DNA from 2 places in the Rhodoferax sp. LS1P39 genome. Region 2 is predicted to be linked to the other one. Evidence: riboswitches for the same ligand, from Rfam matches in the RefSeq annotation. Region 2 holds a riboswitch; the other holds the start of a gene.
What was found. A riboswitch is a leader RNA that binds a small molecule or an ion and turns the genes downstream of it on or off. The one in region 2 is predicted to bind glycine.
Positions count from the first base shown of each region.

Region 1: it holds a riboswitch for glycine, as region 2 does, so the genes downstream of both, AC097O_RS20870 (D-amino acid dehydrogenase) here and gcvT (glycine cleavage system aminomethyltransferase GcvT) in region 2, are expected to answer to the same signal.

Region 1 covers NZ_JBWMAV010000016.1:88,078-91,280, forward strand. The annotation lists gene AC097O_RS20870 (D-amino acid dehydrogenase) at 65-1,288, opposite strand; glycine riboswitch at 1,449-1,554, opposite strand; gene AC097O_RS20875 (anti-sigma factor) at 1,572-2,294, opposite strand; gene AC097O_RS20880 (sigma-70 family RNA polymerase sigma factor) at 2,291-2,857, opposite strand; gene AC097O_RS20885 (DUF3455 domain-containing protein) at 2,906-3,203, opposite strand, start outside.
Region 2 covers NZ_JBWMAV010000004.1:263,048-266,250, forward strand. The annotation lists gene gcvH (glycine cleavage system protein GcvH) at 1-81, opposite strand, end outside; gene gcvT (glycine cleavage system aminomethyltransferase GcvT) at 107-1,228, opposite strand; glycine riboswitch at 1,289-1,415, opposite strand; glycine riboswitch at 1,425-1,525, opposite strand; gene AC097O_RS09835 (amidohydrolase family protein) at 1,622-2,905, opposite strand; gene AC097O_RS09840 (response regulator) at 3,049-3,203, shown strand, end outside.

The DNA.
Region 1 (3,203 bases), on a different contig from region 2:
CCGGGACATCCGGGTGGCTTTCCATATCCAAAAAAAGCCAGGAGCCCGGACCCGGACCGTAGGCTCAGTGCGGCATGGCACTACCCACCATCGCCGCCACCATGTCGGCGGTGACGGCAGACAGCGTCAGCCCCAGATGGCCGTGGCCGGTGTTGTAGAACACGCCGGGCCGCTTGCCGGGGCCCACGCGCGGCATCAGATTGGGCATCATGGGGCGCAGCCCGGCCCAGGGCACCACGCTCTCGGTGCGCACGCCGGGGAAGCACTGCTGCACCCATTCCACCAGCGGGCGGATGCGGTCGGCCCGAATGTCGCGGTTGTAGCCGTTGAATTCGGCCGTGCCCGCCACCCGAAAGCGCCCCCGCCCCAGGCGGCTGCTGACCAGCTTGGTTTCGTCGTCCAGCAAACTCACCATGGGGGCCGATGCCTGGCTGTGCGCGTCGTCCAGGTTCACGGTGATGGAATAGCCCTTGACCGGGTAGATGTTGACCCTGTCCCCCAGCTGGGCGGCAATGTCGCGGCTGGCCGTGCCCGCGCAAACCACCACGCCGTCGAACACGCTGGTGTGGGTGTGGTCGCCGTCTTGCGCGGTGATGGTCACGGTCTTGCCATCGCTCTTGACCGTCTGGATCGCATGGCCGTAGCGGGTTTGCACGCCCAGGCGCTCGGCAGCAGCGGCGATGCCGGTGCTGAACTTGTGGATGTCGCCGGTGGTGTCGCTCTCGGTGAAATAGCCGCCGTAGTAGTCGCCCGCCAGCGTGGGCTCGATGGCGCGCATCTCCTGCGGGGTGACGGCGCGGCGGTCCAACCCGCCCTGGGCCAGCAGCTTGGAGACCTTGCCCGCGTGCTCGAAGTTGCCCTTGTCGCGGTAGATGTGCAGGATGCCTTCACGCTGGTGGTCAAAGTCCAGGCCCTCTTCGGCGGCCCAGGCATTGAGGTGCTGGCGCGCGGCCATCGCCAGGCGGGTGGTTTCGATGGTGTTTTTCTCGTACTGCGGGATGGCGGCGATGAACTCGGCAAACCAGGCCATCTTGTGCCAGCTGGGCTTGGGGTTGACCAGCAGCGGCGCATCGCTGCGCAGCATCCACTTCACGCCCTTGAGCACGGTAGACCAGTGGTTCCACACCTCGGCATTGGACACCGAAAACTGCCCGCCATTGGCAAACGAGGTTTCCATGGCGGCGTAGCGGTGTTTTTCGAACAAGGTGACGGCGTAACCGCGTTTGGCCAAGGCGTAGGCCGTGGTGACACCCGTGATACCACCGCCGATAACGGCAAAATTTTTCATGATGAGACTTCCAAAACGTCAACAGGGGGATAGCAACAAACGTGCGCAGCTATCGCCCCCTCTGTTTTGGACCTGAGAGATTCGCGGCTGGCGTGTTACCAGTCGCTTGCTCCTGCGGTGAGCCGGGTGACGAAACCCAACTGCTCTTCAGATGTGTGTGGTGTGGATACCGGTCCTTTTGCCTGAAAGTTTCCGGGGCGGTTGCTCCTTCGGCGCTGATTTCCTGAACGAATTCAGGGGGGAGCAGTCTCTCCCGGTATCGACTTGGATTATCGCACTGGTATCACAGCACCTTCACCGCACGGCCAATAAACTGGATCGGGCCGGTGGGTCTATCGATGGGCGAGCCGTTCACTGGCTCCAGGGTCAGCTCAAACAACTGGTTGGGTTGCAGCGGCGGCAGCTTGTCCAGCGGGATGGTGATGGTCTGCCCCGGCTTGACCAGGCCCAGCGACACCGGGCCCTTCCAGTCCTCGCCCTTGGTCCAGAACTGCAGGGATTTTTCGGCGGGCACCGCTACCGGGCCCAGGGCCGTAAGGCTGAGTTGCCGGGAGTCGCTGGCCTGGATGACCCAGCCCGGTGCCTTGTCTTGCGGCGCGACCAGCACCACCATGTACTGCGGCCCGGTGGGTAGCACGCCCTGGCGGGTCACCAGCACCGAGGCCAGGATGGCGGCAGTGGCAAAACCCGCACCGGCCAAGCCGCGCCACAGGCCCAGGCGGTCCCACCACGGTGGCGGTGCGGGTGGCATAGCAGCGCGGCGCGGTGCCTCGGCGTGGGCCACGCTGCGGTCTATGCGCTGCCACAGCTCGGCAGACGGCTCCACCGGCTCGGCCAGGGCGGCCAGCGGCAGCAACTGCTCTTGCCAGCGCTGCACGGCGGCCTGCAGGGCGGCATCGGTGGGCAGGCGCTGCTCCACCATGCGGCGGCGGTTAGCAGAGAGCGTGCCCAGCACGTATTCGGCGGCCAACTCGTCTGGCGATAGATTGTTTGGTTGCGTGCTCATGCCATGCACTCCCGCAGGCTGCCCATGCTGCGTTTGATCCAGGCCTTGACGGTGCCCAGGGGCGTTTGGGTGCGCTCGGCAATTTCGCCGTGCGAGCAGCCGTCCACATAGGCGTACAGGATGCAGTTGCGCCGGGCGGGCTCCAGCCGGGCCAGGCAGTCGTTGAGCTTGCCCAGGCTGACGCGCAGATCAAACGCATCAGCGATCTCGGCATGGGCTTGCAGGGAATGCTGGGCATCCAGGGCCTCGGCGGTTTCTTCGTCCACCGGCACCTCGCGCGCGCCGTTGCGCACCGCGTTGAGCGCCAGGTTGCGCACCACGCTGTAGATCCAGCCCCGCCCCGAGCCGCGCTGGGCATCGAAGCTGGCGGCCTGGGTCCAGATGTTCATGAAGGCATCGTGCACCACGTCCTCGGCTTGCTGGCGCTGGCGCACGATACGCAGGGCCACGCCCAGCAGGTGGCGGCTGTCTTGCCGGTAGATGTCCTGCAGGGCTTGGCGCTCGCCACGGGCGCAACCCACCAGGGCGCGCTCGTAGTCAAAATCATCGGGGGCAGTCGTCAAGGGCGTTCCATCGAGAGAATGTATGTCTCTCGATGGTAGTCGCCAAACTTAGGCGGCTTTCCAGAAGATGTAGTCGGCCTGGTACTTGACGATTTCCTTGGCACCCTTGTTGGCCGGGCTGCACAGCGTGGCCGGGGCGACACCGCCCATGGTGGCCACGCGCTGGATGTGGGTCACACCGGCCATGGCACCCATGCCCATGGCGGGGTTGGCCTTGACCAGCTGGTAGGGGATATTGCCTGCGCCTGCGGGGGCCACGGCGAGCTGGGTGGCGGTGAGCTTGGAGCCGTCCATGGATTCCCAGGTGGCGGGCGGGCCGTAGTACTTGCCCACCTGTTTGCCGCTG
Region 2 (3,203 bases):
CGCATGGGTGGTGATGCCGACGGTGGCGATGTCGCCCTCGATGTTCAGCCATTCGTGGTCTTCGGTGTAGTGGATGCTCATGGGGTTGCTCCTGTAAAAAATGGATTTAGCCGCGGAAATAGCGGTTGGGGGTGAAGGGCATGGAAGTCACTTCCATCGGTACGATTTTGCCTCGCACGACGGCGTTGATGCGGGTGCCAATGGCACTGAATTCCGGGGCCACGTAGGCCATGGCAATCGGCTTGTCTACCGTGGGGCCCAGCAGGCCGCTGGTGACCTCGCCAATCGGGTTGCCCGCCGTGTCCTGCAAGGCGGTGTGCTCGCGAACGGGGATGCGCTCCAGGGCCACGAGTCCAACACGTTTTCTGCCTTCCGTGCTTATTCCATCGGCGAGGGCAGCTAGTATTTTGGTAGCACCAGGGAATTCGCCCGCCCGCGCACCACCGGTACGCCGCACTTTCTGGATGGCCCAGTTCAGGCCCGCTTCCACCGGGTTGGTGGTGGTATCCAGGTCGTTGCCGTACAAGCACAGCCCGGCTTCCAGGCGCAGCGAATTGCGGGCACCCAGGCCGATGGGCTTGACTTCGGGCTGGGCCAGCAGCGCGCGGGCCAAGGCCTCGGCCTGGCTGCTGTGGACGGAGATTTCAAACCCGTCTTCGCCGGTATAGCCGCTGCGCGTCAAAAAGCAGGGAATGCCCGCCACATCGAAATGGCCGCCGGTCATGAACACCAGTTTTTCCACGCCAGGAGCCAGGCGCGCCAGGGCTGTGACGGCTTGCGGGCCTTGCAGCGCCAGCAGCGCCAGCTCGGGCTGGGGGATCACCTGGCAGCGCTGGCCGATTTTTGCCTGGATGTGGGCAATATCGGCGACTTTGCAGGCACCGTTGACGATGACGAAGATGTCGTCGGCACGCTTGAAGAACATCAAATCGTCGAGGATGCCGCCGTCGTCGTTCAGCAGCAGGCCATAGCGTTGCTTGCCCACGGGCAGGTCGATCACATCGACAGGAATCAGGGTTTCAAACGCGGCTGCCGCGTCGGGGCCGACCAGGCGCAACTGGCCCATGTGCGACACGTCGAACAGGCCAGCCGCCGTGCGGGTGTGGTGGTGCTCGGCCATCAAACCTGCAGGGTATTGCACCGGCATGCTGTAGCCCGCAAACGGGACCATGCGCGCACCCAATTCCAGGTGCAAGGCGTTCAAAGGGGTGAGCTGCAGGTCGGACATGGCGTTCTTTCAAAATGAAAGGTGGGGACACACAAAAAATCATGGCCATTGTGGCCATGTGTGGTCCCCGCTGTCCGCTTTACCTGAGCGATTCGCCGGGTGGGCTTGGGCGGTGGTGCCAAGCCGACTGCGGGTTGCGCCTTCGGTGAATCCGCTCAGTGGCGGATTTCTCTCCAGGGGGGTGACGTTCGATGAAAAACGTTTGTCAGTCCTTTTGCCTGAGCGTTCAGACCCACGTAGCGGGGTCCTGCGCCTTCGGCGGTTCTCCAGATAAGAACTCTCTCCTGACGGCATGGATTCTAACCAAGCCCACGCAGGCGGCAGATATTTAAGTAAAAAGTGCCGCTAGCGCTTATTGCATCAGCGTGACAAGCTACTTAAACAATAGCAACCTCAGCCCGCCTTGCGCAGCAGCCAGTCGGTCTGGGCAGGTCGTCCGGGTAGTTGCAGGCGGGCGGTGGCCGCCGGGGTCTGCGCCAGCAGCTTGCCGCGCTTGTAGACCTGCAGCCGGGTGGCGCGCAGGCGGATGGCTTCTACCGGGTCTTGCGCTTGCAGCAGCACAAAGTCGGCCCAGCAGCCGGGCGCCAGGCCGTAGCCGTCGAGCTGCAGGATCTTTGCGGGGCTGGTGGTCACGGCCTCGAAGCATTGGCGCATGGCGGCCTGGCTGGTCATCTGGGCCACGTGCAGGCCCATGCTGGCCACTTCCAGCATGTCGCCACTCCCCAGGCTGTACCAGGGGTCCATCACGCAGTCCTGGCCAAAGGCGACGGTCAGGCCGTGGGCCAGCATTTCGGGCACGCGGGTCATGCCGCGCCGCTTGGGGTAGGTGTCGCCCCGGCCTTGCAGGGTGATGTTGATCAGCGGGTTGCTCACCACGTTGACCTGCGCTTCGGCCATCAGCGGCAGCAGTTTGCTCACAAAGTAGTTGTCCATGCTGTGCATGGAGGTGAGGTGCGAGCCGGTGACGCGGCCCTGCAGGCCCAGGCGCTGGGTTTCATAGGTGAGGGTTTCGATGTGGCGCGACATCGGGTCGTCGGACTCGTCGCAGTGCATGTCCACCAGCAGGCCCCGCTCGGCAGCCAGCTCGCACAGCAGTTTGACGCTCAAGGCCCCATCCGCCATGGTGCGCTCGAAGTGGGGGATGCCGCCCACCACGTCCACGCCCATGTCGAGTGCGCGCTGCAGCTTGTCCATGCCCTGCGGGTCGCGCAGCGCTCCGTCTTGCGGAAAGGCCACCAGTTGCAAATCCAGGTAGGGGGCGACCTGGTGCTTGACTTCCAGCAGCGCCTCTACCGCCAGCAGGCGCGGGTCGCAAATATCGACGTGGCTGCGGATGGCCAGCAGGCCCTTGCCCACCGCCCAGTCGCAGTACGCCAGGGCGCGCTGCACCAGGGCTTCCTGGGTGAGGTCGGGTTTGAGTTCTCCCCACAGCGCGATGCCTTCGAGCAGGGTGCCGCTCTGGTTGACGCGCGGCAGGCCGTAGCTGAGCGTGGCATCCATGTGAAAGTGCGCGTCGACGAACGGAGGGCTCACCAGCAGGCCCTGGGCATCGACGGTGTGGTGGGCCGGGGCGGCAAGGCCGGGGCTGACTTCGGTGATGCGGCCATTCTGGACGGCAATCGACATGCCGGTGCGGCCATCGGGCAAGGTGGCGTGGGTAACAAGAAGGTCGAGCATGGCGTGGAGGTGGTTGGTGGGGCGAAATGAAATTAATTTTTACACGCCAGGACCGTGCCATAGGGAATCGATAGGTAACATCCTGACACAGACAAGCGACTTCAGCGACAATCTTTCACACGCCCAACAGAGGCCCGCCCCAAATGACCACTACCTCCCCTGCAACCGTGCTTTTGATCGTAGACGATAGCCGGGTTTCGCGCATGATGATCCGCACCCTGGTACAGGCCAAGCGGCCCGGCTGGACCCTGGTGGAGGCCGCCAGTGGCGACGAAGCGCTGACGCTGGCCAACGCCCA